3 regions of the Halomonas sp. McD50-4 genome follow, and region 1 is predicted to be linked to each of the others. Evidence: predicted binding sites of a transcription regulator. Region 1 holds the regulator's gene; each other region holds the start of a gene.
What was found. The regulator LexA, encoded in region 1, represses DNA repair genes until DNA is damaged. The targets are predictions, from matches to a motif close to TACTGTNTANNTANACAGTA.
Positions count from the first base shown of each region.

Region 2: the regulator LexA is predicted to act here: its motif matches at 7,226-7,245, upstream of MHM85_RS07355 (DUF1654 domain-containing protein).
Region 3: the regulator LexA is predicted to act here: its motif matches at 8,644-8,663, upstream of umuD (translesion error-prone DNA polymerase V autoproteolytic subunit).

Region 1 covers NZ_JAKRFG010000010.1:119,138-129,990, forward strand. Annotated here, with positions in the region: gene moaE (molybdopterin synthase catalytic subunit MoaE) at 1-332, shown strand, start outside; gene MHM85_RS13095 (ribonuclease J) at 336-1,937, opposite strand; gene purU (formyltetrahydrofolate deformylase) at 2,211-3,065, shown strand; gene MHM85_RS13105 (energy-coupling factor ABC transporter permease) at 3,081-3,752, shown strand; gene lexA (transcriptional repressor LexA) at 3,790-4,464, opposite strand; gene MHM85_RS13115 (TetR/AcrR family transcriptional regulator) at 4,714-5,391, shown strand; gene MHM85_RS13120 (L,D-transpeptidase) at 5,369-5,884, shown strand; gene nagZ (beta-N-acetylhexosaminidase) at 5,969-6,979, shown strand; gene MHM85_RS13130 (hypoxanthine-guanine phosphoribosyltransferase) at 7,023-7,601, shown strand; gene MHM85_RS13135 (pyruvate, water dikinase regulatory protein) at 7,614-8,447, opposite strand; gene ppsA (phosphoenolpyruvate synthase) at 8,681-10,853, shown strand, end outside.
Region 2 covers NZ_JAKRFG010000004.1:255,378-266,230, reverse strand. Annotated here, with positions in the region: gene MHM85_RS07370 (RidA family protein) at 1-336, opposite strand, end outside; gene MHM85_RS07365 (calcium-binding protein) at 529-6,705, opposite strand; tRNA gene MHM85_RS07360 (tRNA-Leu) at 6,987-7,065, opposite strand; gene MHM85_RS07355 (DUF1654 domain-containing protein) at 7,262-7,495, shown strand; gene umuD (translesion error-prone DNA polymerase V autoproteolytic subunit) at 7,492-7,941, shown strand; gene MHM85_RS07345 (Y-family DNA polymerase) at 7,938-9,212, shown strand; gene MHM85_RS07340 (hypothetical protein) at 9,243-9,782, shown strand; gene MHM85_RS07335 (hypothetical protein) at 9,847-10,278, opposite strand; gene MHM85_RS07330 (hypothetical protein) at 10,275-10,673, opposite strand; gene MHM85_RS07325 (hypothetical protein) at 10,686-10,853, opposite strand, start outside.
Region 3 covers NZ_JAKRFG010000012.1:9,281-20,133, reverse strand. Annotated here, with positions in the region: gene MHM85_RS14205 (ATP-dependent helicase) at 1-1,130, shown strand, start outside; gene MHM85_RS14200 (SEC-C metal-binding domain-containing protein) at 1,277-4,252, opposite strand; gene MHM85_RS14195 (hypothetical protein) at 4,474-4,641, shown strand; gene radC (DNA repair protein RadC) at 4,825-5,322, opposite strand; gene MHM85_RS14185 (lambda exonuclease family protein) at 5,412-6,023, opposite strand; gene MHM85_RS14180 (ERF family protein) at 6,063-6,812, opposite strand; gene MHM85_RS14175 (hypothetical protein) at 6,842-7,012, opposite strand; gene MHM85_RS14170 (DUF932 domain-containing protein) at 7,120-8,088, opposite strand; gene MHM85_RS14165 (hypothetical protein) at 8,187-8,525, opposite strand; gene umuD (translesion error-prone DNA polymerase V autoproteolytic subunit) at 8,680-9,129, shown strand; gene MHM85_RS14155 (Y-family DNA polymerase) at 9,126-10,403, shown strand.

The DNA.
Region 1 (10,853 bases):
TCAACGAAACGCCCGACGTCATCGGTTTGACCCTGGAACACTACCCAGGCATGACCGAGCGCACCTTGGCACGTATTGCAGAGCAAGCGTGTCAGCGGTGGTCATTGCAAGCGGTGAGGGTCATTCATCGCGTGGGAGATTTGTTGCCGGGGGACCCCATTGTCAGGGTGCTGGTTGCCAGTGCACACCGCCGAGATGCCTTCGAGGCCTGCGATTTCATCATGGACTACTTGAAGACCCAGGCACCTTTCTGGAAAAAAGAGCACTCTAGACAGGGAGCATACTGGGTGAAAGAGCGCGACACCGATCAGCAAGACGCTGCTCGGTGGTAGTGCTCAAGGCTCGTCGTTCAATTCCTCGATGGTTGGCATCTCGGCGGCCATGATCTGCAGGTGCACCTCGGGCATATGCTGCAAGTGATTCGCCAACCAGTGTACCAACCGAGGCTGTAGCGCATGGCGTAAATCGGCTAGCGTATCTGCGGTGATCTCATCGAGCTGCTCGTCCAGCCACTCGCTAAAGCTGTCTTCATCCATGGGGCTGGCCCCGCTAGCATCCAGCATCAAGCGTCCAATGCGGCACCAGCCCGTCTCGGTGGCCGCTACCGGCAAAGCCAAAAAAAGGCTGCCGCGACGTGCCGAGGAGTGGCCCGTATCCAAGCCAGGATGAGCGACTACGCTATTTTGATTGACGATGCAGGGAGGCTGAGGATAGCGCGTCTCGCAGCGTAACCCTTGCTGGTCGAGTACTAGCATGTCGCCATTCACAGGCGTCAGCGGTGCTTGAATGCCCAGCTCTTCGGCAAGCGCTTGATGCGCCGCTTGATGGCGAGCCTCGCCATGCACCGGTAGCAGCATTTTGGGTCTGACCCACTGATAGAGCTTTCTAAGCTCTTCCTGGGCAGGGTGTCCGGTAGCGTGAAGCTCGGGATGGTTCGTTTCATCGAACAGCGTGACATCGAGTTGCAACAAACGCTTTTTAAGCTGCTCGATGGGGCGCTCATTGCCTGGAATGGCTTTGGCAGAAAAAATCACGCTATCGCCCGGTTCTAAATCGACAAAGGGGTGGCGACGCTGGGCCAATCGTTGCAAGGCGGCGCGAGGCTCGCCCTGGCTACCGGTGGCAATGATCACGACCTCTTCAGGGGGGAGGTAGCCCAGGTCATGGGCGGGCACCAGGGGCGGGAAGTCGTCCAAATAGCCCAGGCCTCTGGCCACACTCACCATCCGCTCCATCGAGCGGCCCATCAGGCTAACCCGGCGTCCACTCGCCTGGGCTGCCAAACCAATGGCCAATACCCGCGCTAGGTTGCTGGCAAAGCAAGACACGACCACCCTGCCTGTGCAAGCGCTCAGCGTGTTCGCCAACGCCTTGGCAACGTCCCCTTCGCTGGCGGACTGTCCCGGCATGGGCGCGTTGGTTGAATCCCCTACCAGCAAATCGACCGGTGCCAGTGCTCTGAATTGAGCCGCATTGACCGGTGAGCCAATGAGCGGGGTTGGGTCCAGTTTCCAATCACCCGTGTGGAGAATGCGGTAATCCCCCGCTTGCATCATGATGGCGCAGCTCTCGGGGATGGAGTGGGTAACGCTGAGATAGCGAAGGGTGAAGGGGCTACTCTCTACTGCCTCCCCCGGTTCGATGGTCTGGATCGCTGCGCTACTGAGCTGATGTTCGGCAAACTTGTAGCGCAAGAGTCCCGCTGCGAGTGGGGTGGCAAAAATCGGGCAGCCCCATTTGGGCCAAAGCCACGCCACGGCGCCGATGTGGTCTTCATGGCCGTGGGTAATGAACAGGGCTTTGGGGGTGATCTTGAGCGCTTCCAGGGTTTCCGTGTTGGGGACTTGAAGCGGAGAATTCGGCAGGTCTTGGCGAATCATCATGCCGCAATCAACGGCGATCCACTGATCGTCATACCCATACAGCGTGAGGTTCATTCCAATTTCGCCACAGCCACCAAGCGGTAGCAGGCGCAGGGGCGGGCGGCGACGGGGACGAAGTTGAACGCGTGATGGATGCATCAGTTATGAAAAGCCTAGAAAGTAATGTCTTAACTATACGGGATGCGGGGGGCGGGTAACAATCATCGCGGCACCAGACCGCGGTGCTTCCTTATCTTGCTTACGTTACACTAATGCGGCTAAAGCGTTTATCTGCCGTTAGGCAGGTGCTTGGCGAGCGTGCCGTTAAATACGTTAAGAGTGTCTGTGATGTCTCATTATTACCGTTTAGTTGTTTCCTGCCCCGATCAGGTGGGCATTGTGGCGCGTGTCTCAAGCTTTATTGCTCAGCAGGGTGGTTCCATTACCGAAGCAAGCCAGCACTCTGATTTAGAGACTGGTCGCTTTTTCATGCGCTATGAAATTCTGGCGGACTCACTGGGTATGTCGGCGGAAGCGTTGCGCACGGCGTTCGAGCCCGTCGCCGCCGAATTCGATATGCAGTGGTCGTTGGTAGATACGCAAAAGCGTCGCCGTGTGGTGCTCATGGTGTCTAGAGAGTCTCACTGCTTGGTCGACTTGCTGTATCGCTGGCAAGCAGGCGAGCTGGATTGCGATATCGTGGGCGTCATTTCTAACCATGACGATATGCGTTCACTCACGGAGTGGTACGGTATTCCCTATCATCACGTACCGGTCGATCCTACCAACAAGCAGCGGGCATTCGATCAAGTGCAAGAGCAGATAGATGCGGCCCGCGCCGACTGTGTGGTGCTGGCGCGCTACATGCAAATACTGCCGCCTTCCCTTTGCGAACGCTATGCGGGCCGAGTCATCAATATCCACCACAGTTTCCTGCCGTCGTTCGCGGGTGCCAAGCCGTATCATCAAGCTTATGAGCGCGGTGTGAAGCTGATCGGTGCGACCTGCCATTACGTCACCGAAGAGCTGGACGCGGGCCCGATCATCGAGCAGGACATACATCGGGTCAGCCATTGCCACACGCCGACCGATCTCGTTCGCTTCGGTCGCGACGTTGAAAAAGCGGTGTTGGCGCGTGGTTTACGCTGGCACTTGGAAGATCGTGTGCTCATTCACGGCAATAAAACGGTCGTCTTTAGTTAATCTACCGGGGGCGCTATGTCGTTTGCACAGAGCGTATTGGCACCATGGGCGCTGGTGATGACGTGGTTGTTGTCATTGGGCATGGTGGGCTGGTGCATTTGGCTGCGCCCTTGGCAACCGTTGCTCGAAGATAACGCGCTCCAACATCGATGGTTGGCCGCGACGCTTGTCGTCATGCTGTTTTGGCAGCTTCGCGCTCAAGCAGTGGATTGGTTGACGCTTCACCTAGTATTTACGGTGTTAATGACGCTGGTCTTTAAAATGCCGTTAGCGCTGCTGAGCAACGTAATGATCAACGCTGCCATGGTAGCGATTGGACGTAACGAGTGGAACCTTCTTGGGGCGAACGTACTGGTGACTGGCATCGTGCCTGCTATGGTGACAGGCATCGTGTGGCGTCTGGTGGATCGCCGCCTGCCGGATAATTTGATGGTGTTCTTATTCGCCTGCGGATTTTTCGGCGCAGCGCTGTCGACGTTAGGTGGCGGGCTTGTCGCGGTGGCGCTCATCATATTGGCGGGCACGGACCCTGAGGCCGTATATCTCGCTCAAGAGTATGCCCGCTTTTTACCGCTGCTGATGCCGTCGGAAGCCTTCATCACCGGGATGCTGCTCAGCATCTTGCTAGTCTACCACCCAAGTTGGGTGGCCACCTTCAATGACCACCGTTACATCGACTCACAGTAAATACACTTCGTGTAACGGGTCTGACCACGGCCTCAGTTCAGCCGAGCGCTTGTCCGTTTCCGCCCCGAATAACGCCGACGCCGACACCCTCGATATCCAGTTGCTGGGTGCGCAGATCGATCTCGATCGGTGGGAAGTCGGCATTCTCGGCGATCAACGTGACTTGATGGCCCTGGCGTTTAAAACGCTTGACCGTCACTTCGTCTTCTAACCGTGCTACGACGATCTGGCCATCGCGTACGCGATCAGTGCGATGAACGGCCAGAAGGTCGCCTTCCAAAATGCCGACATCTTTCATGGAGAGGCCGCGTACACGTAATAGGTAATCGGCTTTGGGCGTAAAATACTCGGCTGGAAGCGGGCAGTAGCGGTCTATGTGTTCGGCAGCCAAGATTGGACTACCGGCGGCAACTTCGCCAATCACGGGTAGCCCATTGGGTACAGGCTCGGAGGCGGCCGTTGTCGTTGCTGGCACTTCGCTAGGTTCCAGCGCCTCCTGGTTCGGTAGCCGAATTCCCCGCGACGTATTTCGAATGATGCGTATGGCGCCTTTACGCTCGAGCGCACGCAAATGCTCCTCGGCAGCATTTGGAGAGCGGAACCCCAGCGCCTTGGCGATTTCAGCGCGCGTTGGCGGGTACCCCAGGTCACCCATGGTTTTGACGATGAAATCAAATACGTGCTGCTGACGTGCTGTGAGTGGACGAGACATACCAAACTCCAAAACAGTGAAAAGACAGTAGCTACATGTCGGCTTAATCAGTATGTGTTTAAGTATACAGTATGTTGCTCTGTCCAGTACATGGTCCATGACCAACGCCAGTGTAAACGAGTGCTTTGAAAGCTAGGTAAAGAAGGTGCCGCCCATGGACCGTTGGCGAACTGGATAAGTGATTGAGCCTGTCAGACATATGTCATAGTATGCAACGTTGTTTAAAACACCTGTTTTTTGGAGGGCGAGATGGCCCAATCAGATACGGTAACGCGTATATTGGACACGGCAGAGGTGCTATTTGCAGAGCGAGGCTTTGCCGAGACGTCGCTGCGCAATATCACCAGCAAGGCACGCGTCAATTTGGCGGCCGTCAACTACCACTTTGGTTCCAAAAAAGCACTGATTCAAGCGGTGTTCGCCCGCTATCTCGATCCGTTTTCGGCACGTTTTCATACGGCACTGGATGAACTCGAGACGCGCCATCAAGGCCAACCGATTCCTTTGGAAGTGCTGCTTGAGACCATGGCGACCACGGTGTTGGCCGTCCCGGCAGAACGCAATAGCCTGAAAGTGTTCATGAGGCTCCTGGGCCTGGCGTATAGCCAGGCTCAGGGGCATTTAAGGCGTTATATTCAGCAGCAATATGGCGACGTGTTTACGCGCTTCACCGAGCTGGTGCGCCAAGCGACCCCAGACCTGCCGGACGCTGAGCGTTTCTGGCGGCTACACTTTATGTTGGGAACGGTGATATTCACGCTGTCAGGCTTGGATGCCCTTCGCGATATCGCCGCCAAGGATTACCAAGAACAGGTTACGGTGCGGGATCTGGTACGACGCCTGCGGCCCGTCGTGGTCGCCGCCATGAATGCGCCGTTGCCCGCCGCGGTTGAAGAGGGTCACCATGGAAACGCCCAAGCTAGCTGAGCTGCCGCCTACACACGGTGGTTGGATAGAGATCGATACCCAGCGTCAGAGACTCTGCTGGTGGCAAGGTAACGATATTCAGCATGAGTGTACGATTTCGACGGGGCTGGCAGGCGTTGGGCAGGAAGAGGGCAGCGGTCAAACGCCGCTTGGCTGGCACTACGTGCGCGCATCGATTGGCCAAGGCTGTCCCGATAACGCGGTATTTCGGGGTCGCCGGTGGACGGGCGAAGTCTATTCGCCAACTCTCGCGGCCAGCTTCCCCAAGCGTGACTGGATCCTGACGCGGATACTTTGGCTATGCGGTTTGGAGCGCGGCGTGAATCGCGGGAGAAACGTCGATTCCCAGCGGCGCTACATATACTTGCATGGCACCCCAGAGGATCAGCCCATGGGCACGCCAGCCTCACACGGTTGTATACGCGTGCGCAATCACGATTTACATTTCCTATTCGATCACGCCCAGCCCGGTACGCCGGTTTGGCTGCATTAAGCCCACCCACAGGACGTCGCGCCAGAATTTTGACACGCCAAGCGGTTAGTCTAGAATGGCGCCCTTTTTGTTGGACTCACCATCATGACGCAACCCATTGGCCCGGTCATGCTCGACCTTGAAGGGCCACAGTTAACCAACGCTGACAAGCGCCTGCTAAAAGATCCTGCCGTAGGCGGTGTGATTCTGTTTGCTCGTAACGTCGAAGACGCGTATCAGGTTCGCAAGCTGTGCGACAGTATTCGTCGTGTGAGAGGCGATTTGCTACTGGGGATCGACCAAGAGGGGGGGCGTGTCCAGCGAATCAAGCAGGGCGTTACCCGGCTACCCGCTATGGCGCGTCTGGGTGAGCTGTTCGCCAGCGATCCGGTCGCGGGTGTGAGCCTTGCCAAAGATACCGGTTGGCTGTTGGGCATGGAGATGGCCGCCTGCGGATTGGATATCAGCTTCGCCCCCGTATTGGACGTTGAGAGTGGCGTATCCAGCGTGATTGGTGAGCGCAGCTTTAGCAGTGACCCTCTTCACGTAGCCAAACTTGGCCATGCGTTTATCGAGGGCTTGCACGAGGCTGGCATGGCCGCTGTGGGTAAACACTTTCCCGGGCATGGGGGCGTGGCGGCAGACTCCCACGTGGCGCTACCCGTCGATGACCGGCCGCTAGCCGAATTGAAAGCGCGCGATCTCGTGCCGTTTCGTGAACTTGCGGGCGTTTTAAACGGCGTCATGCCAGCCCATGTCATTTATTCGGCGTTCGATAAACGCCCCGCTGGGTTTTCGCCGACGTGGCTGGGCATGCTACGCGAATCGCTGGGTTTCAAAGGGTGTATTTTCTCGGATGATTTGAGCATGACCGGGGCGCATGAAGCCGGTGGACCCACGGAGCGCGCCAAGGCAGCTTTGACGGCTGGCTGCGACATGCTGCTGATATGTAACGATCGTGCCGCTGCTCTTGAGGTCGTCCACGCCTGTGAAGGGGTGTCGAACAAACGCCCTGCCAAACTGCGTTATGGCCGTGCGAGACCTGATATCGATGCCCTGGCTGCCCTTGGGCGCTGGCGGCGCACTCATGCCAAGCTAGAAGCATTGGCGAACTAATTTTATACCGTTATCTATTAAGACGTCTTTATGGAGATGGAGCATGTCCAAGTTGGATAAAGAAGCGCTTGAATCGTTGGATTCCATGCGTGAGTTGATGGATAACGCGGATTGCCTGATCTCACAGGAGCAGGTAGAGCGAGCGTTGGATCGCATGGCCGAAGATATCACGCGTGACTTGGGCGACAAGCTGCCGGTGTTTTACTGTGTCATGAACGGTGGTCTCATTACCACGGGCCACTTGTTGACACGTCTAGGCTTTCCATTGGAAGTGGACTATCTACACGCCACCCGTTATCGCAACGAGTTACGCGGCGGTGAGCTATTTTGGCGCGTTTCTCCGGAGGTGCCGATGGCGGGGCGTCACGTCGTCATCGTCGATGATATTCTCGATGAAGGCGCGACACTGGCCGCTATTCTCGAATACTGCAAAGAGGCACAGGCCGCCAGTGTCACGACCGCGGTATTGGTCGATAAACAGCATGACCGTAAAGCAGTGCCGGGACTGAAAGCCGACTACTGCAGTTTGGAGGTGGCCGACCGCTACGTTTTCGGTTTTGGTATGGATTACAAAGGCTATTGGCGTAATGCCCCTGGGATTTTTGCGCCTAAGGGCATGTAATCACATCAGCGCCTAGCGAGGAGAGAAACGCCTTGCTAGGCCGGTCTCCGCAATCATTCGCGTTGAAATCTCCTCCACGGAAAACCGCGTCGTATCGATGAACGGAATGTGCATGGTTCGATACAGCGATTCTGCCTGCTCTACTTCCTGCAAACACTGATCCATTGAGCTGTAGCGGCTGTTGGGCCGTCGCTCGTTACGAATGGCCGATAGCCGACGGGCATCGATGGTCAAACCAAACAGTTTGTGTCGATGAGGAGCTAAGGCTTTGGGGAGCTTGAGGTGACCGTCTTCGTCGAGGTCGTCCTCGGTCAGCGGATAGTTGGCGGCGCGAATGCCGAACTGAAGCGCTAGGTATAGCGACGTCGGGGTTTTGCCGCAGCGAGACACCCCGACCAAAATGATGTCGGCTTTGTCGTATTGATGGGTGCGTGCGCCATCGTCGTTATCGAGCGCAAAGTGTACCGAGTGGATACGGTCCATATAGACGTCGTCGCTGCCAATGGAGTGAGTGCGCCCGACGCTATACGATGAGTGGGTTTCCAACTCCTGCTCCAGCGGCTCCAGGAACGTCGAAAAAATATCGACCTTGAAGCCCGACGCCTGGCGAATGACGTTACGGATGTTTTGATCCACGATGGTATCGATGATGATTGGCCGATGACCATCGCGGATAGCGGTGGACTCGATGACCTCCGCCAGCGCTTGGGCTTTTTCCACGGTATCGATATAAGGTTTGGTCAGCATGTTGATCTCGACATCGCTGAACTGGGCCAGCAAGCTGCGACCCAAACTCTCTGCGGTAATGCCGGTACCATCGGAAATGAAAAAGGCCGTTCGTTTCATAAACTGTTCCGCCAGCTAGAGATGCGTTAAGCGTCTATTGTGGGCTGCCTCTTCCATCAGCACAATGCTTCTTGCCACTACATAAAACAGCCATATTCGATCGTTGTTGTAAAAATCCTCCACTCCCTTCGCTGTTAGACCAATGGCGAATAGGGCCCCGCAATGCTAGGGTGTCAGCGTCTAACAGTGTCGCCCTGATGGGTTGCAACAGAGTCTGAGAGCGAGGGGGTTGCGTGGAAGAGTACATTCTGTGGTTCGATCAGCTAGGTATGGCAGACGTCGAACGCGTGGGTGGTAAAAATGCCTCGCTAGGCGAAATGATTTCCAACTTGTCGGGTGTTGGCGTCACGGTGCCCGGCGGTTTTGCGACCACGGCCCACGCATATCGTGAGTTTCTGTCCCATGAAGGCTTGAACGACCGCATCAATGACACGCTCGCTCGCCTAGACGTCGACGACGTCAAAGCGTTGGCTGAAGCTGGTAAAACGATCCGCCAATGGATCATCGAGACACCGCTGCCCCCCGCTTTCGAAAAATCCCTGCGTGATGCCTATGAGCAACTCCAGGCGCAGCATCCTAACCTAAAAGTGGCCGTGCGCAGCTCTGCCACGGCTGAAGATCTGCCCGATGCCTCCTTTGCAGGGCAGCAGGAAACCTTCTTGAACATCGAGGGTTTTGCCAACATCAAGCACGCCGTGCATGAAGTGTTTGCCTCGCTCTTCAATGATCGCGCGATCTCTTATCGCGTGCACCGTGGCTATGCCCACGAAAACGTGGCCCTGTCAGCGGGCGTCCAAAAGATGGTGCGTTCCGAAACGGGTGCTTCCGGGGTGATGTTCACGCTCGATACGGAGTCGGGCTACCGTGATGCCGTGTTCGTCACGGCCTCATGGGGGCTGGGCGAAACCGTGGTGCAGGGAGCCGTCAATCCTGACGAGTTCTATGTTCACAAGCCCACCCTGGCTGCCGGCCGTCCGGCGGTGCTGCGCCGTACGTTAGGGTCCAAGTTGATCAAGATGGTTTACGGCCAAGATGCCAGTGCCGGTAAGTCCGTCGAAACCGTCGATGTGCCCTTTAAAGACCGCGGTCGCTTTTGTATTGATGATGAGCAGGTCATGGATCTGGCGCGCCAGGCCGTGACCATCGAGCAGCACTACCAACGCCCCATGGATATCGAGTGGGCACTGGACGGTGACGACGGCAAGCTCTACATCGTGCAAGCACGTCCTGAAACCGTGGTGTCTCAGCAAGAGGGTGGCAAGCTCGAGCGCTTTCAATTGCGTGAGAAAGGCCGCACCCTGATTACCGGTCGTGCCATCGGTCAGCGTATCGGGCGAGGGGCGGTCAAGATCGTTCTCAGCCCTGACGAAATGGACAAAATTCAGGAAGGCGACATTCTAGTGACCGACATGACGGACCCTGATTGGGAACCGATCATGAAGCGCGCATCGGCCATCGTGACCAACCGCGGCGGCCGTACCTGCCACGCGGCGATTATCGCTCGTGAATTGGGCATTCCGGCCGTGGTGGGCTGTGGTGACGCTACCACGCAGCTGCAGGAGGGCATCGACGTGACGGTCTCCTGTGCGGAGGGTGATACTGGCCACGTTTATGAAGGGCTATTGGCTTTTGATTGTAATGTGTCCAGCGTCGATTCGATGCCGGAAATCCCTTTCAAAATCATGATGAACGTGGGTAATCCGGATCGTGCGTTTGGCTTTGCCAGTCTGCCTCATGCCGGTGTCGGCTTGGCGCGTCTGGAGTTCATCATCAACCGCATGATTGGCGTGCATCCGAAAGCGCTGCTCGAGTACGATACGCTGCCTGCGGATCTTCAGCAGGTCATCGATCTACGTACTGCTGGCTATGCCGATCCGGTGAGCTTCTACGTCGATAAGCTGGTGGAGGGAATTTCCACGCTAGCTGCCGCTTTTCATCCGCAGCGCGTGATCGTTCGGTTGTCGGATTTTAAGTCCAACGAGTATGAAAACCTGATAGGCGGTAAGCTCTACGAGCCCGGTGAAGAGAACCCCATGCTGGGTTTCCGTGGGGCTTCTCGCTATATCTCCGAGGCATTTCGTCCTTGTTTCGAGCTCGAATGTCGCGCGCTGAAACGTGTGCGTGACGACATGGGGCTGACCAACGTCGAAATCATGGTGCCGTTCGTCCGTACCACGGATGAAGCGCGTGAAGTGGTCGATCTGCTAGCGGCTAACGGTTTGCACCGCGGCGGTGATGAGCACCCTGATGGTTTGAAGGTCATCATGATGTGTGAATTGCCCGCCAACGCGCTATTGGCAGACGAGTTCCTCGAGTATTTCGATGGCTTCTCCATTGGCTCGAATGACCTTACCCAGTTAACGCTGGGCTTGGATCGGGATTCAGGCATCGTGGCGCACTTGTTCG
Region 2 (10,853 bases), on a different contig from region 1:
GATGACCATGATCTCCACTTTCCACTCGGGCTTGGCCAGCTTGGCTTCCAACGCGGCGCGCACCGGCGGGCGACCCGGCACTACCCAGGCTTCCCACGCTTCGTTCATTTCTGCGAACTCGGCCATGTCGGTGACCCACACCTGGGCAGAGATCAAGTGCTCTTTCGAGGTGCCCGCCTGCGCCAGCAGCTCATCGATACGCGCCAACACTTGCTCGGTTTGCCCACGCATGCCCACCGTGGCATTCGCCGGCACTTGGCCCGCGAGGTAGACGGTACCGTTATGAATGGCCACTTGGCTCATACGCGCATTGCTTTCGTGATAGGTCACGCTCATGGGGTTATCTCCAGCGAAGATGTGTATGTTGTTGAGTCGATGTGCACTTAAGCACCGCATTTATACGATGCTTGGCGGGATTCAACAATAGACATGGCGCGGCTGGGTGTTGTTAGGTATGGGAAATCGCGTGGAAGAACAGTAAAAACCCCAGGCTGCCTTACGGCGGCCTGGGGTTTGTTTAGTTTTGCATTAAGTAATGATGGAGTAGTTGGTGTTCCAGTTTTCACCAGAAACAGAGAAACCATCCAGATTAATATTATCGAAGATTGCCAACACACCTAAGCTGTCGCCTGTAACACTATTCCCCTCTCCCGCCTCCACTCGCAGTAATAAAGCATCATCAGTATTGTCTTCTGTATCACTATTACCTGCCAACAAATAAACCACTTCACCCGTTTCGAGTCCAAGTTCACTAAGCCAATTAGCACCGTTTGCGCCAAATTCAGCCGTTGTAAAAACAGCAAAGGCTATATCGCCAGAACCATCATTGAATGCTTGAGCATCATCATATTTGGCGAAGTCAGCACTAACTCCACCTCGTAGGCCCGGAATTTCTGTCGCCTCATCCCCAATTCGTAGGGAATCACCTGCCGTACCTGCAGTGAAGTTGGTAATGAGATAAGGCGTGCCCTCCACTGGGCCTGAGGGTAACTCTCTAGGCTCGCCAGAGTCGACTACTTGGCCGTCGATTGGCTGATAGCGGTTATTAAATAAAGCGCGCGCATCCTCATCTTGATTAGTGGTAATAGTATTATCAGTCAATCTAATCTGAGAAGCATTTTGGACGACAAAGCTTTGCTCTTCAGCTATAAGAACATCTAATTCATCCTGAATCCGCCACTCAAAAATATCAGTGATCCCACCACTAAAATCGCTTTGATTGATAGCGCCATTGATGATGCTTTCAATGTCACTCCTTATTCCTTCAGCCTGACTAATCGACAACCAATCATAGACGGCAGGAACATCTTTATTAATGACATAATCACCACTGACATCTGCTCCTGCCAGTGCTTCCTCAAGGGTGTATACGTTATCAAAAACAAAGTTCTCTAAATCACGAAGCTCCAAATACTGTGCTTCGGTCACGCCAGAGTTCTCCACTAACTTAACGCTCTCAGCAAGCGTGACCGCATTCGTCCCGATAGCGTTAATGATACTGCTAGGAGCATCTACAATATTCCAAATTGCAAAATCGCGCAAACCCCATTGTCCACCGCCATCAGGCTGATTAATAGCACCATCTAAGAACATCCTAATAGAAGTGATATCGGCCCTAGCTTCTGAAACCGTCACATCTTCTAAGTCTACTAAACTCGCACTCTCGTTAACATAATAAAACTCAGTAGGCTCGCGATCACCACTGACTATCAAAGAAGTTAGACTAAACTGTACAGGAGTGTCATCGACATCAAAGTTAAAAGCATTAGAACCTGATAAAGACAAGTAATCGCTAAATGTTAGGAAATCATCGCCTTCATCAAGATCAGCATAGACAACATCAGCCCCAATAAGCCACTCTTCATTTGAGCTAACTAAATCAAGCAGTACTGACGCCACGTCTCGAATAGACCAACTAATTAAATTATCAAGCTGTAATTGCTCGCTATTGCTCGCGCCATCAATTGCCGTGTTAGTGTTTTGCACTAATGCTTGAGCACCTTGAACATCGAAGACACCCGCATCAAAAGGACTTTGAGGCACGACGATAGCATAACTTACATCGTCGCCCTCGCCTGATTTATCAAGCGGCTCACTCGCCTCCAACACGCCCAAAGCTTGCTGGATGGTATAAAGCACTTCAACCGGATCCGATTGATAGTCATAATTATTTAGCGCAATTAACGATTGATATTGCGAAAACGTAATTTGATCATTCGTAACAGTGACATCATCTGCCAATAAAACATGTGCCTGATTGATTGCCTGGATAATATTGCTGGCGCTGTCGGTAACCGTCCAATCAAACAGTTCCTGCACTGTTGCATCATCGTTCTCGAGCCCGTTTGCACCGATAAGAACCGTTCGCACATTTGACAGCTCTACGGCAGCAGCTTGCACAGATAGCTGCCCGGCATCGTAAGACGTATTACTATCATCCAAAACAAAACTATTTACGGGCGCTAAAATATCAGCTTTTACCGCACGCACTGCATCAGACATGTCAGTGTATTCGACGACTGTATCACCTAACACGAATCCTTCAGAATCAGGATTATTACCTTCGACGAGGGTATAGGCATTTACTAAGCTTTCATAATCAGCAGACGTAATGACTGCATCCGTCAACCTGATTCTGTAAGCATCTACCAATACTTCTCTATTTAAGTCATCACTGATAGCCTCAAAACTATCGACAACGGACCACTGGTAGATGTCTATTAACTCCACATCTCTACCAGGAGCACTTCCTGAGATCAAAGCTTTGACATCGACAATATAATCTTCGGCAGTAGCTATATCGATCTCGCTACCTTCTCCCAAACCTTCGTTTATATCGAACACATCTTCAGTGAAGAAGTAGTCGTCAGCCAAGTCGCCTGGAGCCGGAAAACTGTTGTCTGTGTTATCGAACACATAAGCTAACGTGTACACTACCAAGTTATAATCAAAGCCTTCTACTCCAAGAGCATCAACTAAGGCATCGTACTCGGCGGCCCGAATATTGCCATTCGGCCCGCCGTTGGCGGCGAGGATGCTATCTGCGCCTGCCAGCACTTCATCGGGTACGCCGTTGGTGATGACCCCGAGGATATTGCTAGCGGAGTCGGTGATGCTCCACTCGTAAACGGTCTCGAAATTTAGCGTATTACGTGCGCCTGAAAGAATACTCTTGACGGTTTCAATTTCCGTTAAAGCGTTCGCAACACTCAACGCCCCATTGGTATTTGTGTAAGTAGTGTTGGCAGTAATGGAGTAAAAATCACTGGGCGCCAGCACACCGTTGGCTTGAGCTGAAACCGCTGCTGCTAAGTCAGCATAAGTGACGGTAATTCGGAGGGCTTCCTCACCTGCATCTAAGCGCAGTGCATCGTTCAAAGCATCTAGCAGCTCTTCGTACTGAGCTTGAGTGATGGTCGTAGCATCTTTCACACGCACCGTTTCAGCATTCACAATGGCATCGTCGTCAAACGCATTATCATCCGGGTTTTCGTTACTAATCCCATTGATCAAGTTGCCAATGTTGTCTTCGATCTGCCATACCACGACATCGCTGCGGATCAGCGCATCGCGATTCTCTGCACCCGCGATAATGGCGAAATAGCTCGCTCCTTGGTCGACTGTCCATACGGCGTCGAACGCTGTTTCTAGGTCGATCACGTAGCTGTCGACGAGCGGACCATCGCCATCATCGATGACTGAGATGGCGTTAGCCAGCGTGTATTTCACTAGCTCACCGAGGCGAACGTAGTTGAAATTTGCCGCGCTTAGCGCTTCGAACTGCGCAATCGTGATGATTTCGTCCCTGACGTTGACCGCATCCGCTCGAGTGAGGTGGGGAACGTTACCCGCTTCTAAAATCGTGGAAGCGCTATCGACGACCGTCCAATTGAATAACTCATCGGCGTCGGGAGTATCCGTAGGTGTATTGCTAGCACCATCTAAAATACGCTCAACATCCGCCAATCTTGACTCAGCGGCATTGAGGCCAAGATCGCCTGCCTCGAAGACGATGCCGGTATCAATTTCGTAATTGGCGGCCAATTCATCGGCATTGACGGCATTTTCAAGGGTATAACGAACGATGGTCGTACCCAGCTCGAAGTTGTCCAGCGTGTTAAGCTGGTCGAATTGAGCGGACGTGATCACTCGATCTTTCGCTGATACTTGGTTGGCTTCGATCACGTGGCCTTGGTCTAAATCAGCGATTATCAAACCAACGTCATCGCGAATGACCCACTCGAACAGCGTAAGCGGCGGCTGGTTGTTAGCTCCTTCCAGTACCCGACTAACGTTGGCAAATTCGGTTTCCGCTTCGTCCACGGTGACCGTGCCTGCGTTCAGCACTGCCTGAAGATCGATGATGTAGTTGCTGGCGAGAGGATCGGCAGCCAGCGCTTCGGCCAGCGTGTAATCGACCTCGGTCTCGCCGAGCACGAAGTTAGGCAACGCATTGAGCTGTACGAACTGCGCAGGGGTAATGATCGCTTCCGTCACGCTGATGTTATTGGCTTCGGCGATTTGCGGGCGTGCGGAGGGCGTTCCTAAAATCGTGGCAAGGCTATCGACGATATTCCACTCTAGGAGCAGATCACGGGTGAGATTGTCGCTGTCAGTGTTTTGGGCGAGATCCAGTAGCACACGCGTGCTATCGATCAACTCAGCAGCCTCGCGCACGGTTAAGTCACCCGCGGAGAAAGGCCTACTTGGGTTGAGCGTGTAGTTAGCAGGCATTACGTCGGTCGCCAACGCTTGTTCCAACGTGTACGGCACGACCGTGCTGCCCAGATCGAAATTATCCAAGGTATTGAGATCAGCGAACTGATCCGGACGGATGGTGGTGTTGGTGAGCGTCACGCTTTGCGCCCCAACGACCTCAGGGCGACCTAGACCACCGCTCACCAACACATCTTCGGCATCCGCGCGAATCGACCACGTATAAATATCGCCTAATGCAATGGGGGCAGTCGCCACATCGAAGTCGCCCGCCAGCACGGTTTCGACCAGCGCCAGCTGGTTGCCTGCAGCCGTCAACCCCAACGTGCCTGCCGCAAACGGCTGATTGGGGTTGATCAAGTAGTTCGCTGGCAGTTCGTCATTGGCCGCCAGCGCCACTGCTTGTTGTAGCGTTAGATAAGGTACCTCAGCACGGGTACCGATCGTGTCGGAAAGGTCGCTATTCGGGTCTTGAGCATCTCTCTGCGCGTCCCGAAGCGGGTTATTGTTGCCGTCTCGATAGGCATCGATATTAAGGCCGTCACTGGCGTTATCGATGGCGTCCAGTGCCTGCTTTACTTGGCCAGCAATGGAAGGAAGGCCCAACGCATCGGCCATTTCCTGATTGGTCAACTCCCGGCCAGCGTCGCTCGCTTGATTGAAGGCAGTTCCCAGCCGCGAGAGCGCATCGGCACTGCTAATCCCTGCCGTGGCCGCCATGGCCAACAGGCTCGCCACTTTGACACCCGCAATGAGCAGATCCAGATTAGGCGATGCCTCTGCCAACGGATCTGTCGTCATCAGATCGATTCGCTGGTCGAGGCCAAGCGCCGTTTTGATCGCCGTTTGGGCATCAGCATCGTTCAAGCCGAACTGTTGCGAGAGCTGCACCATCAGGGTGGTCAACGGGGTAATCACCGTCGCATCTTCTGGTGCCCGTAATACGCCGGTAAACGGCAACCCTGTGGAGATATCTACACCACCAGTGGCAGTCAAGATACCGCTGCCCTGCAAACCACTAAAGAAGCCATCGTCATTCGTGGTGACTTGATTCGAGTTGACGGCACGCGTCACGGTGGCCCCGGAAATATACCCATCGACCACATAGCCGCTGATGGTGGCAGGACCACCATCACTACCGCCACCGCCGCCTCCACCGCCCGCAGCGGCAGCCCCTACCGCAATGGCGCCGCCGCCGACATACAGCCAGGGGGGAATATCACCAAACGAGCTGACTGGCTCGCTACTACTGCTTGCGGTACTCGGGAAACTGCTGGTGCTCGACGGCTGATTGGCGAAAGACGCGCTCGGCACGAATAATAAGTTGCCGAAATCTTCGCCGCTGGCAATGCCTTGTTGAAGGGCATTGCTAGGGCTGATGAGAAATAGATCGCCCTGCTGGACCAGCGCGCCGCGCTCGATGACCATTTGCGTGCCGTCGGGACGGGTGATCAAGACATTGCCGTCGGGCAACAGCTCCCAGGTTTGTACGTCAGGAAGCTGGCTAAGCGGGACGAGAAGACCGCTATCATTGCCCAGTAGCTCCATCAGCGAATCGATATCGACGACGACACGGCCGTTTTCCAGCGCCACATCCGCGGCGGCCATGTCGATACGCTGACCGCTGTTCATGATGAGCGTTAGACTACCGTTAGGTTGGCGAATCACTTCCGCCACCCCTTGTAGATCATTGACGGCGACCATTTGGTCGGCCAGCGCCTGCTGTGCGATTAACGGCAGTACCAACGTCGCGGCCATCCCCCCTTGCTTCAATGCTTTTTGGTTGTTGGCCATCCAGCGACGAACGAAGGCCATGCGCTCTTGAGGATCAGCCGGAACGTCGATACGCACTACGTCGTCACGCTTATTGGCCAGTGAGTCCCAGTCGCTTTGGGCTTCTTGATGGCTGACCCTGACACCGTTGAGCAGATGGCCACTCATAACTCCGGGCCGCGTTGACTTAAGCATATCGGCTGATGACTTCGCCATTGAGCACATCTCCACTAAAGATTCGCAAGCGCGTTGCGCCAAACGTTTTTATGTAAGTCTGGCGTTGGCCGCCTTAGCGCTCTCATCCGTCGTGGATGACGAGCAGCCATAAAAAAATTGATCCGAGTATTTCATAAAAAAGCAGGAAATAAACCTGCAAAAAGGCGGGGTAATCCCGTTCTTCCCGGGATTAGAGATGAGCATCGCGGGCAAAAACATCAGCACGGCTTGAGAGGCAGGCACAAAAAAAGGCCTAGCGATAAACGCTAGGCCTTTGATCTTGGTGCCGGTGGCCAGACTCGAACTGGCACACCCGTAAAGGCGGCGGATTTTGAATCCGCTTCCCCACCCAGGCACGGCCGCGCTTGCACAAGGCTTTGCTGAACAATCAACCGCTTAGCGGCTTACACCTGTTACACAAAGCGCATTGGTCGCATGCAGTCTGCGACCAAATTGCGACCATCCCCATCTTAATGGCTCTGGACGCCCCTCCCGATGACTGGATATACTCGCGCCTAAACACTGTATATATGACCATGTATTTAAGGAGGCGCTTATGTCAACGAAAACCTACCAAGCCCTTGTGGAGCGAGTGAAACGCCAGATTGGCAGCCCTGGGGCTCAATCAAAGCAGTGTGTCGAGATTAAGCGCCAGCCCGATGACGCGGCAGAAGACTGGGCAAAATTGCTCGAGGACTTGGGCACCGTCGAGAACGTGACCATGATCCCCCTCGACGATACAGCCGAGCATGTGCGCCTGCGCTGGAATCCAGAGGAGTCGATGGCATGAGCATTCACCTGACCATCATCGGCCGCGTCGATACTATGGCCCCGCCAGTAAAGCTGCCGTTGGCTGCGGGCGAAGTGCGCACCGGGTTTCCCTCACCTGCAGACGACTACCTTGAAGGCGAGCTCGACCTAGTAGAGCACCTGATTCAGCATCCAAGCGCTACCTATTTTCTGCGCGCCAAGGGTACATCAATGGAAGGCGTGGGGATCTATGACGGCGACCTACTGATTGTCGATCGATCGATAGAACCCAAGCCGGGCCATATCGTCATCATGAGCGTAGACGGTGAGCTGACCTGCAAGCGCTACAGCGTAATGGGCAACCGCCACTACTTGTTTGCGGCTAACCCTGAGTTTCGCCCTATCCCACTTGATGGACGAGAATGCCAGGTTTGGGGCGTCGTTACGCACAACATCCACGCGTTGGCCCCAGGCTTCACCGTATGATCGCCCTCGTCGACTGCAACAACTTCTACGTAAGCTGCGAGCGGGTCTTTAATCCCAAGCTTGAAGGTCGACCGGTGGGCGTGCTGTCGAACAACGATGGCTGTGTCGTGGCGCGCTCTCAAGAGATCAAGGACCTCGGTGTAGCGATGGGCGCCCCCGCCCATCAGATCGAGCCTCATGTGCGCAAGCAATGCACGCTGCTGAGCTCGAACTACGCTCTCTATGGCGATATGAGCCGACGCGTCACCGATGTGCTGAGTCAGCACACACCTCACGTGGATGTGTACTCAATCGATGAGTCTTTCTTGTCGTTTGAAGGTTTCCCGCCTGACACACTAATCGACCGCTGCCAAGCGATGCGCTATCAGGTGCGCCGTGATGCCGGCATACCCGTTAGCGTGGGCCTCAGCACTTCCAAAACACTGGCGAAGATCGCTAACCATCGGGCGAAGAAAGAGCCAGGATTTGATGGCGTGATGATGATGGAACCAGGCAGCGACGACACACGGGCATTTTTGCAGCAGTTGCCGGTGACCGAGATATGGGGCGTAGCGGGCCGAAGCGCTGCACGTTTGCGCACACTCGGCATCGAAACGGCGTGGCAGCTACGAGAGGCCAGCCCCAAGCATCTGCGAAAGCATTTCAATGTGGTCATGGAGCGCATCGTTTATGAGCTCCGCGGTGAAGACTGCATCCCGCTGGATGACATGGAGCAGCCGAAAAAGCAGATCATGGTCAGCCGGTCGTTTGGGCGCCTCGCTCAGAATAAAACTGACTTACGCGAAGCGATCCGCACCCACGCTAGCCGCGCTGGTGAGAAGCTGCGTAAACAACAAGGGCTAGCACAGGCCATCATGGTGTTCGTGCGCACGAATCGCTTTCGACAGGACCTACCCAGCTACAGCAAGAGCATCGTTATTCCCCTGCCCTACGCCACGTGTGACAGCCGCGATCTGGTACGGGCTGCGATGGCCGGACTGGAGCAGATCTTTAAAAGTGGTATTTGGTATCAAAAATGCGGGGTGATGCTTATGGATCTTTGCGATCACCACAATGAGCAGCTTGGGCTACTGGGTGAACAGCAAAGCGATGAGAAACGAGAACGCAATGAAAAGCTGATGGCCACACTGGATAAGCTGAACCGCGAGCATGGGAAAAATACGGTGCGGCTGGGAATGCCGAGGAAGGCAAATGCTTGGGAGCTGCGTTGCGAGAACCGAACGCCTAGGTATACTACGCGGTGGGATGAGCTTGCTAATGCAATATCTTAAACATTAATTATAGCCGAGAGAGAAACAAGCATGTGGTCTATAGTCGCGGCGATAATTGCTGCCTTTTTATCCTCTTTTTTAACTACTATATTCGCCTCGCGGAGATACCGCGACGAAAGGGCTTGGGATAGAAAGGCATCAGCTTATGCAGAAGTAATTAGCGGTATAAAGAAATCAATAAGATATTCCGAGACATTCCAGGAAATGTATGAGTCTAGAGACAACGGTGACTACGAAAGCATCCTCTCGGTACTATTAGATGAGTCAAAAGCTGCAAAAATAGATGTTGAAAAAACCACCGACAGTCATTACATATTCCTTAGCGAAAAAGCCATCAATAAAATTGAAACTTATCTTTATGACGACTCGCACTTACTTCCCGAGCTATCTAGTGAAGAGCTTGCAGAAGAAGATACATTAAAAAACAAGCAACTACTAAAAGAATTAGTAGAAATTTCTCAACAAGAGCTTTCGCATTCCTCTTCCCATCTATATCGCCATGTTCTGCAGCTACATTCAAGAATTAAAAAAACTCTTAAAACCTTCAAAACTTGGATAAAACGCCCCTAAGGGGCGTTAATTTAAACCAAAAAACCGCTTAAGTGCGGCCCGTGTGCGTTTACGCGTTAACGCCCTACCATTCGATAGCGTTCGCCGCTTCCTCCGTTTCAGCCGCCCGCACTTGCTTCACCAGCCGCTGCCGCCGCCCGGTGAGCTGCTGGGCCTGGGTGAATCGCTCCGCGTTGTCGCGCACGGCTAGGCTGAGCTGGTAAAGCGTTTCGCTGCCGCCGTCGCCGTTGCGGCCTAGCAGAATGGCATCGAGTACCGGCGTGGCCGGGGCGTCGCCTTGCTGGCTTGCGTGCCAAGCCAGGTATTCGCCCGCTTCGGTGTTTTGCGCTACCCATGTTTGTTGCTCAATTTCTGGGTAGTCGCGCACCAGCGGGCGTACCTGCTCAGTGTAGGCGGCGTTGATCTCGCGGATCTTCGCGGCCTGGGCATCGGCCAACAGCTCGGCGGGGGTTTTGGGTAGACGCAGCCACGCCGGGGCTTGGGCTTGCTCGCTCATTGGGTGGGCTCCTGCTCTGGGGCTTCGATCATGCGCACTGTCCATGCGCCCGTGTCGGGGTCGCGCCAATACTTGGCTTGGCCGCTTTCCAGCAGCGCCAGCGCTTGGGGGTTGGTGGCCTGCACATAGCGGGCCTGGGGGTCGTACGCGGCGGCGTCTACCCACCCGGCCTCACGGGCACCCCATGGAATGCCGGTGGTTTGGGTCGGCTGCGCTAGAACGACGTGCAGCTCCCCCTCTTGCCAAAACATATCGAAGATGCCCGCCGCCTGCGTCTGGTCGTCGCCCACAAACTGCGCGCCCTCGGTGAAGGGGGAAACGTCGAGGCCGTTGATAACCGCGCCGTTAATCGCGTATTCGGCAGGGCCAGCGCCTGCTAGGAATTTAAGTTGCATGATTATCTCCTATTAATACCAGCGGCTATGGACCGTTGCAGTGACCTCAAAATCTACACTAGGGGTAGAAACACCTTTAAGTAATGTGAAAAAGAGGCTGCTACCAGACCTTCTAGTCCTGCCTATTGTGCAAGCAAGCATTTCCCCAGCACCACTTTGGAGAGATATTGAAAAAGTTGT
Region 3 (10,853 bases), on a different contig from region 1:
TTTTGGTCGTCGACGAGTATCAAGACTTGGGGCGTGCGTTGCACCGCATGGTTTTGGGGCTCTGCTTTAGTGCTGGGATGCGCCTGTTCGCCGTTGGTGACCCGGATCAGTCGATCTACGGGTTCAATGGGGCACGCCCGGACCTGCTTCAGCAACTTTCACGACGCGACGATGTTGAGACTGTCCACCTACGTTTGAACTATCGTTGCGGGTCCCGGATCGTGACCGGCTCGCGTTACGCTCTCGGCGAGGATCGCGACTATGAAGCTGCTGAAGGGGCGAATGAAGGAACGATACACTTCCATCCCCGAACAGGGAACCGCGACCAACAGGCAGACGACCTCTTTTCGTCGCTGCTTCCCGATATTAGGGAGCGCCTGCCCGATTTGCGGCTCGCGGATATCGCAATTCTTTACCCGTCGGCACCTATAGGCGATGCAGTGGCGAGCGCCGCGCAGAACTACGGTCTGCCGACGATAAGAACTGATAAGAATTCTCTTTACCCTCGCTCTAGTCGCCTGATGCGCTGGCTGGAACAATGTGCCGAGTGGTGTTGCGGAGGTTGGCGTACCGGCACGCCGCGGTTCAGGACCCTGATGAATGATGGGCAGCGCATTTTTTCAGAATCCTTGACTGCGGAAGGTGATGTCCTTTTATTTCAGCGGCGGCTGCTAAAGACGCTATGGGAACGACGGGACAGTACCGTTCTACTACATTGGTGGCTTAACGAAATACGACGGGAAGCGATCGCGGAACTGATCGAGGGGGGCTGCACGTTGCAGGACGAGGGTGAGACCCTCGGTGCTTTTATCGACCGTGCCGCTCCCGATGGCGATTGCGCAGAAATGACCTTGGGGCAGTTTGCAGGAAGGAGCGAGGGCAAGAACTGTATTAGCCTTTCAACTCTCCATAGTGCGAAGGGCCGTGAATTCGTGGTTGTTATCATGTTCGGTATGAACGATGGAACCATCCCATGGCATAACGAAAGTAACCAGCGTCTCGTCGAGTGGCGGCGACTATTCTATGTAGGTTTTACGCGCGCTAAACAGGAACTACATATGATGTACGCGGCGAATATGCCATCGCCATTTGTCAAGGAAGTCGAAGAGCGACTGAACGCTGATGGATAGTTTAGAGGCCAGGGTAGCTACGAGGGTCCGATCTAGTATCCGAGCATGGTACCTGAACGACCCATTGCAGACCTTCGCGTGGCAGCGGTTGGCCAGAGAGTGGCCGGTCAACTAAATTCAGTACCGTGCTCTGTCCCCAAATCCTGCTATGAAGACACGTCGCTATAGCTCGGACCAAACGCTCCGTGACACTTTTTAAATTTCAGCCCAGATCCACAAGGGCACCGTTCATTCCGAGCCACACCCCCCATCGTTTGCCTATCCATCACACGCCTGGCTTCGCTGATGATGCTGGCAATTAAAGCAGTTTGACCCTCGAACTCGAGCCTCTGGTCCTCCTCCAATCCCTCCAGATAAGGATCCAAGCGTCTAAGTTCGGTAATAGCCCCCCGGTGGTCACCGCACCAAGCCAAGATCACCGCATACTGACTCCTGACTTGAACCATTCGGGCCATAAGGCCTGCTTGGGCAACGACCGGCAGAATATGCTGCTCCATGACTTCTTTGGCACCCTCGAAATCCTTGATGTCCACAAACACATCCGCCAAATCTTGACCCACGCGGACAACTGACTCGTAGCCCTCAACCATTTGAAAGAATTTCATGGCGTGGATTCGTTGAAAGGGCGCAGGCAGCCCCTGATCCTCGCGGGCCTTGGCATACACCTCTAGAGCATCGGCAAGATGCTTGATGTGCTCATGGACGTCAGGTGGTCGCTTGACTACCTTCCAGAGGACATCTGGATTCTTGCCCATGACTTCCTGAGGTGTCAGCCCCAGAATTTCAAAGTATTCATCAGCTACTTTCTTGCACAGTGCTTCAGCTTGCTTGTGGCGCTTCAACTTCCACAGAGCGATCGCGTGGTTGTAATCAAATACACGTTGGTGATCAGCGTCAGGGATTTTGGGCGTGGCGTACGCTACTGCCTGCCGCACTTCGTCCTCACGGCCTTGGTCTGAGGCAAACAGTATTTTTCTCATCGCCCATGTGACCTGCTCACGAAACTCAAATCCGTGCTCATTGAGAAGCTGCTCCATTGCGAGCAAGGAATTAGCCACTTCAGCGAAGCGCCCTTCGCGCATGTAGGAAAACACAAGCCCATCAAGCGCCCAGAAAGCCTGGTGGGGATTCAGATCACCAGCCTCAAGCGCGCGCTTCAAGCTTGAGGTGATATCCACGGATATCCCCATCTCGTAGAACAGTTCCTCGCCTGCCAGCCCAATGAGGGTCATCACGTCGTTGAGCCTGATGAATACCCGGGTAAGAAGTGAAAATCGCGAGGTGTTACGGTTTTTCTCCAGGCTCTCGATCAGCAGCTCCTTCAACGTCACCAGTGCAGTACTGATCACGGGCTCACCCATGAGCTCCAAGTGACGTAGGCCTAGAGCACGGACGGCATCATGGACTTTGAGTGTTTTGGCACCAAAAACTTCAACTGTCCCTGTGGCTTGGATCTTCTTGATGGCTGCAGCTGCGCCGCCCTGTGACAGTTTGAGCGTGGCCGATAGCAGACGAACCACTTCTTCATGCGTGAGCCCTGTATCAGCAAGGCTGACGATAGCTAGGGCGTTTTGGGTAACTTGGTCATAACCATCGTAAACACGAGCCAGGATGACCTCTTGAGCCGTTTCCACTACGTTCGATTGCTGGCCGAGATCGGCGCAGAGCGCCTCGATGTCTCCGCCGTATTCCGACATGGCAACCGTAATGGCGCTGTCGACGTATAGGGGGAGCCCGCCTGAGTAAATCCGAAGCTGTTCGAATGTCTGAGCACTACCGAACGCGCCTGCACCACTAGCCACCCGAGCCACGGTATCGAGATCCCACCCGAGCAGTGTCTCGCGTCGCAACGTCATGACCGCCTCGAGCTCCCGGACATTCTCATGAGGCTGACATAGAAGAATGAAACAGATGTGGCGAGTCGCGTTCAGGAGATCTCGCAGATTCGCGACGGGAATGCGATGGGCATTGTCGACAACCACCACTAATGGAGCCTCAGCTTGCTCCATAAATCGATCGAACGCCCGAATTACCTCGTAGCCGCTAGCACCGGGCAAGAGAATTTTTCGGATACCTTCCGGGTCTCGCTTGGAATACTTCGAAGCAAGCTCCCGCACGATGGAGCTTGCAATAGCGGGCCCAGGTAGGTCACCCACATCGTAGTAGGCACATGGTTCAGGGCTATGCAGTGCAGCATGAGCAGCCCATGTAGTTTTCCCTGCGCCAGACAATCCACAAATGATGCGAACCCGCTCTTCCGAAGCGAGTTTAGGCTCGTTCTGTTGCGGCCTATATGAGGCTGGCGGTGTGGGAAAGTCTTGCAACTGCACAATCAATTGCTCAAAAAGGCCCGGCAACTCTGAAGTGCGGAACACGTGCCTAGAATTGCCATTACCGGCAGCGGACGCCAGCATCACCAATCCCGCCATTTTCCAGGTCAGAGCGGAAGGTGACAGGAGTGAAAAATTCAGCTTCTCAGCTTGTGCCACACACCACTGGGCCGCCTCTTCTACAGTCGCCCACGCAGGCGGAAGGCAACCTGGGCGCGAAGCTTTTGACTCAGGATGGAGGTAGATCAAGTCCGAAGCAGTCTTGTTCTCGTCTACCTCAGTCTGAAGCGTTTCCCCGAGCGGCTGATTAGCAACAATAATGAACTGAGGCTTTCCAGCACGCCGCCCTGGTCCATGCTCCTGCCGGATCAGCTCGAAGCGCCCCAATGCGCCTGCAGTGTCGCCCGGCATAAGGGGGCGGGAGCGGGTCTTAACCTGAACGTAGATCCGACCGGAATCAGTGCTGAGCTCTACGTCTTCATCCCGCTCGACCAGCACCTCGTTCACCCCAGAGGACTGAGCTAAGAACAGACAGCCCACAGCGTAAAGATGCTGATAGAGAAACCCCTTGTGTACAGATTCGATCCGTTTAAGTTGCGCGGGATCTAGCACAGCATCTGGATGTTTGTGGTCATTTGATTGCATGGGTGTCCATTCCAGGATTCGGCAGAAAATCTTAGTAGGCCTAGTATCGCTACAATAATAGCGCAGTGTCCCAGCCTTCTTAGCGACTTTGAACGTCTGCTCCTGGCCGATAGTGGCCAAGCCAACTTTGGTGATGCAGAGTTGCATATCCGAGAATCATGGCACTGAATGCATCTGGTGCCAGGGGGAGAATTGCTTAGCCTGTGCTGTTTAGGTGTGTTGTTATTATCTGTATCAACCTGATGGTCGAGAGGAAATTGAACTGACGCCTGATAGCGCCATCGAAGGAAATATCAGATAAAGGTCGGCTTTTGCTGACAAGCTATTACTACCCGTTCTTGCAGGATGGGGTCTTCGCGGAGAACTTTATGGATTATGAACATGCAATTGTGAAATTCGAAGACGGGATTGGCACCCTGTTCTGCAACGGCTGCGGCATTATCATCGCTGAGGGTACCCAGCATGAGGATAGAGAACACTACTGTACCATGTGCATGAGCGGCAATTGCAAAGCAAAATTCAAGGACGGAAACTGATATTCCCAGCCCGCCACGCTCCGCGTTTTAGGGAAGGGGGCATGGAATAGATGTTGTGAACATCATTAATCTGAAAACTCTTTAACATCCGCTCTTGGCTGTTTGCTGAAGTAACGAAAAAATAAAGTCAGTTTGACGGATGGAGCTGCCATGATGGCAGCTTCATTTTATATCAGCATCCACTTACAAACACCCCATCTCAGCAAACGACTTACACCCATCACTACCCACCACCACATGATCAATCACCCGAATATCCATCAGTCCAAGCGCTTCCTTCAGTCGCTCGGTAATACGTCGATCCGCATCACTAGGCTCAGGATCGCCACTAGGGTGGTTATGAACGAGGATCACAGCGGCAGCGTTGTAAGCGAGCGCTGCTTTCAGCACTTCCCGTGGATACACGCTGGCTGAATCAATAGTGCCGCGAAACAGCTCTTCAAAGCGGATGACGCGGTGCTGGCTGTCGAGGAACAGCACGCTGAACACCTCATACTCATAGTCCTGAAGCAACAGCTGCAGATGCTCAAACGCTTGCGAAGGCTGAGTAATCTTGCGGCCTTTGGCGAGCTTGCGGCGTGCGAAGCGCTTGGCCATGGTGATGATGTCAGTTTCCGTGACCGGTGACGTGACTAAGTAGGTGCCTGCCACTTCACCGGCTTTGAGTTTGCTATGGGGCATGATGACCTCCAAAAAATAAAGATGCCGGGGTGGTGGCCCCGGCATCTATGTCGTTAATAGTGGATGTGTATTGTGGTTCAGCGGGCAAGTCACGCCGCCATCACTTGGCTGATGCGTCGCTCCATTTCCTCATGAAAGGCATCAACCCGCTCGGCAATCGTGCGGATCAGAGCCTCGTCTCGGTAAGCGCGTTTCACAAACAGCGGCATTCCGGGCCAGTAGCTCACAAAGTCGATCCATTCTCGTTCGCTGACCCAGAGCCCTCCTTGGCATTGGGGCATGTGCTCGTCGGGAATTTCCCCGCTGAGCAGCACCTCAATTTGGAACTTGGGCAGCTTGGTCTTAATCTCCAGCAATCCGTTTTTGCCAATCAGACTATCCGGTGAGTAGCCCACGTTGTGATTGAGGATCAGGCCCACTTCTCTAGGCTTCGGTGCGCCGGTCATATCGCGATACAGCGAGCGGGCGACGCTCTCTAGTTCCTGCCCCCGCTTGGTGTGGGCATTGCCTTGAAACGGCTCGGCTAACTCGCCGGTCATACGCTCGCCGATCAACTGGTGCATGTAGGTAATGGCTCCGGTACCCAACCCACCAGGCCCTTTACCATTCACCAGCAATGCCTTGAGTTCTGACATGGTGACGCGCCCAAGACGCGCCGCCAGCCACTCGGGCGAGCCTTGTGGCATGGTGAGTATCTGCATACACGCCTCCTGTAGGCGATGAGTGGTCGGTCTGAGCCGCTATTTCACGACTCGCTTGGTGAGGGATGCGCGGAGCTTGTCGAAGTCCGCCTGAGGCACCTGAACCGCAGCACCGTATTTGCCGCTGAACCACTCTTGGGTAGTAGCTGGGCATTGGCTGATCAAACGCTGAATCTGCCCCGCCTGGAAGGCCGTGACCCTCTTCACGGCTGCACGTGTGCTGGTCTGACCGTTATCGTCTTGCCCGCGTGTGGTGATGTTAAGCAATGCGCACAGTACGTAGCGCTTGCCGTAGCTGGTGGACGAACCAAATGCCTGAACGGCATTCTTGTTACCGCTCATATCCGCAGGCAATAGCATGCTGGTCTCTTCCCGATGGCCGTCCTTGTGCATCAGCACGCCCGTTACTTGGATACCGCGTTCCTGGGTCTGAATACGAAAGCTCACTGCGAAGCCGTGTTTTTGCAGGATGGGCCGCACGGTATCGACAATGTCTTCCAGCGTGGCATAGCAACCGTTGTTGGTTTGGCCACGCTCTTCAATGCTGGGCAACTCGGTCTGCATCGCTGCCATGGCCGCGCTGTAGGCCATCATGGCCTGACGGTCCATCACCCGTTCCTGCATTTGCAACAGGCGCTCCATCTTGTCGATATCGACGTCAGGGTTAAGCGCCGCGCGCTCGATCACCTGGATAATGGCGGTACTTTCAGTGGTTGATGAAGAAGAAGTAGGCGGCACCGCCTGGAGAGACGATGCCTCTTGAGTGACCATCTGTGTCTTGTTCGCCATGACGGCTCTCCTTAAAAACGGTATGGGAGTTAAATATCGGTGGGCAGATCATCGGGAGATACCGGCACAAGCCGAAGCTCCGCGCGGTAAAACTGGCCTTTCGCCATGACATAGGTAGTTGCCTGGGTTTGGTCTTGGGTCAGAAGGCGTTCTGTGAGCTGGGTAAGAGCTAAGTCGAGGTCGTGGTGTAGCAGTGCCATATAGGCCTCCAAACAAAAAAACGCCCAGCCGGTTAAGAGCTGGGCGTCTATGGGGTGACGTTAGTGAGGTAGATCAGCAAGTAACGTGGTGGCGACGCCGTTAAGAGTTAGCTGACCAAGGCCAGCGCCGCGTTGAGCGCTTCCTGCTTCAGCTGTGCGCCTTGTCCGAACCAGGCAGAGTCCATGCGGGTATCGTTACTGCGTGCGCGTTTTTCATGATCGACGTATTCGGTCACGGCATTGAGCAAGCCCCAGGCCGTGTTCTTTGCGGTCACCAAGTGAGCGCCACGCCCTTCGCCTTGGTAGAGCTTCTGTACCTTGTTGAGCGCTCGGTAGTTGGGCAGTTTGGAAGGATCGTCTAACGGCGTCTCCACGCCGCACATCACCGCTTGGAAGTAGTGTTGCGCTTCACGGTGATCAATTTTCCGCTCGGCTAAGGCTTTCATGCGGTACATGAAGTCATTCCATTGCGACACCGAGATACCCAGCTGGCGTTTGACAGCGCGGGGATCAAACTCTGAACGGTGGGGCACCTTCACCGCTTGCGACGTGCCATCGACGGCAATTTGCAGCGTGTTGTTGCACACCACCCGCACCGTGGTGGGCGTGGCCATGGTGGCGAGAGAGCCATCGCAGGAAGTGGCCAACAGCAGGTAGTCATTGACCTCATCCTGACCTTTTAGCGACGTGCTTAAGCCGCTGCGGGCCAACGCCCAGAACTTACGTCCGCCTTTGAGCACGCCAGCGGTTTCTAGCTCATACCCGGCGTACTCGGTCAGGTCACGGTAAAACTCCAAAATCTCTTCGGGCTGCACCACCTTATAGCGCTGTGACACCACCGACAGCGGTGCTTTGGTATCTGAGCGGTAGAGCACTTTTTGCTCAGGGAAGGAGTGAATGCTGCCCAGGTGGCTAGCCCCTTCGGCAATAAAGCGTACCGGTGCTTCTTCAATATGCCAGTTCATACCGGCCTGTTGCTGCCAAACTTCCAGCGGTTGATGACGAGACAGCTGTTGCCCCAAACCATGCCAAGGGGTATCGCCAACGTAGGCCATGTGTTCAACGAGATGTGCCATGAGTCATTCTCCAGACATAAAAAAAGCGCCGATCAGATGCCAGCGCGAGAAAGTGAATAAGCGGATCATTCGCCCCACACAGGGCGAATAACGATGGATTAAGCGTTAGGTGCTAAAGGCGGGTAGGCGTCGCGGTAGGTGCAGCCGCACGAAAAGCATAACCACGGTGTCCCGCTGCCAACTGGCAGCCACTGCTCAAACAGCGAGGTGGCCATGCGTGAGCCGGTTTGACCTCCGGCCACGGCACCCATCATGGCGGCAGGCAGTTTTGCTAATGGAAAGCGAGTCACAGTTAGCGGCAGTGGGCCGGGGATGGCTGTCGCTCGCCATGCGCCAATAGCACCGCCGATCAATGTGCTGCCTACCACGCTCACGCGTTGGGCAGTCTCCAGGTTCAGCGTGCGTGTTGATGCACAGTGTTTACAGGGTGGGGGCATATTGAAGCTCCTATGCAGCGGAAAAGGTTCCAGTGGGGTGGATGCATAGGAGTGATATAGGTCTGAAATTGGTTGGGATACGCCGATGAGGTATTGCGTTAATTGAGCACTTTACAGATACTGTTTTTATATACAGCTATCAATGGAGGTGCCCATGACGTTATCAGTGACATTACTGGGACAAGCAGACGCTTTGACGACGTCGCAGTCCTTACCGCTCTATACCTGTGCCGTTCGCGCAGGCTTTCCTTCGCCCGCAGATGACCACTTGGATACCGATCTTGATCTACACCGTTATGTGGTGAAACGGCCTGCAGCAACGTATTTCGTACGTTCTGAAGGAGACTCCATGATTGGTGACGGGATTCACCATGGGGATTTGCTGGTGGTGGATCGCAGCCTCGAAGCCTTACCAGGGCGCATTATCGTCATTTGTGTTGATGGTGAGCTCACAGTAAAGCGCCTTGAGCGAGTAGGGCAGCGGACTTATCTCCGGGCAAGTAATCCTGCTTACCCTCCCATTCCCCTAGATGCTCGTGAGTCGCATGTCTGGGGCGTAGTGACTCATGTGCTTCACAGCTTTCCAGGGGCAACGCTGCAATGATGGCCCTGATCGACTGCAACAATTTCTATGTCTCTTGCGAACGGGTCTTCAACCCATCACTGGAAGGTCGTCCTGTAGGGGTACTATCTAATAATGATGGTTGCGTCGTCGCGCGCTCTAACGAATTAAAAGCGCTGGGTGTTGAAATGGGGGCTGCCATGCATCTGTTAACACCCGAAGTGCGCCGCCAAACTGTCCTGCTATCCAGCAACTATGCGTTGTATGGTGATATGTCCCAACGAGTAACCGAGGTGCTGGGCGAGTTTTCACCCCATGTAGAGGTGTACTCCATCGACGAAAGCTTTGTTGGGTTTCAGGGGTTTGAGGTAGATACCTTGGAACATCGAGGCCAAGCGTTGCGGGATACCGTGAAGCAGTGGACAGGTATTCCCGTCTCAGTGGGGTTTGCACCGACACGGGTGTTAGCCAAGGTCGCCAATCATGCCGCTAAAAAACACCCTGCATATAGAGACCAAGGCGTATGCACGTTGCTTACAGAAAGTGCGTCTACTAAAGCGTTGTTGAATCAGTTGCCAGTCACCGACCTATGGGGCGTTGCACGCCGCACCGGTGAGCGATTACGCGTCATGGGCATTGAAACTGCCTGGGATCTGCGAGAGGCAGATCCGAAACATATCCGTCGGCACTTTAGTGTGGTGCAGGAGCGCATTGTCTGGGAGTTGCGGGGGCAGCCCTCCATTCAGCTAGATGACATGAGCCAGCCTAAACAACAGATCATGGTGTCTCGTTCGTTTGGGCGGCTTACCGACGATCCCCATCAGTTAAGGGAGGCGCTACGGCATCATGCTGCCAGGGCGGGCGAAAAGCTTCGCAAGCAGCAAAGCGTTACCAGCGCCGTCATGGTGTTTATCCGCACCAACTCGTTTCGCACGGATTTACCTCAATATCGTCAACGTGTGGTCATTTCTCTGGAACGGCCGACTGATGATAGTCGTGAGATCATCGCCGCTGCGGTGCAGGGTTTGCGTCGTCTCTGGCGAAAAGGATACGCCTACCACAAAGTGGGTCTCATGCTGCTTGATCTATCGCCTAAAGCTAATCGACAGCTCACCCTCACTGACACCCCTCAGACCGACGAAGAAACCAAACGTAGCGAACGATTGATGGCGACGATGGACAAGCTCAACCGTGAGCTGGGCAAGGGGACGGTACAGCTGGGCCTGCCCCGAAAAGGAAACGCCTGGTCGTTGCGTAGTGAGCGTCGTACACCAAGGTATACGACGCAGTGGAATGAATTACTGCAGGTCAGATAAGTTAATCAAGCCAATGAAGCTAGGGCTCACTGGCCACGACGTCACGACGTTGAAAACTTAAATCTATACAAAAGTGACGGTTACGCATGAAATAAACGGGTATGTCGACTGCGGACGTCGTCACATCATTCAAACCGGAGCGAAGTAGCGTCATATCGTTGAGTGCGTGAGTGGCTTTACTTTTTGCCTCTTCGTCGATACTTGTGTGTGATCTTGCTGCCCCAGCGTTCTAATAGGCTACGAATCTGGTCATTGATGGTGATAAAACTGTTCCCGTTCCGAACACCACATGCGCTTGCAGGAGCTACATAAAATCGTCATTCCGTTCGTTCTCTCCTTGCGTCGTTGGGCTAGAAAGCTGGGAGCTACGAACCTAGTTGTAGGATCCCGGATGATCAAATCGCCTATAGAAGTTATCCTCTGCTAGCCGCCAGGGAGCTTCTTCAGCAA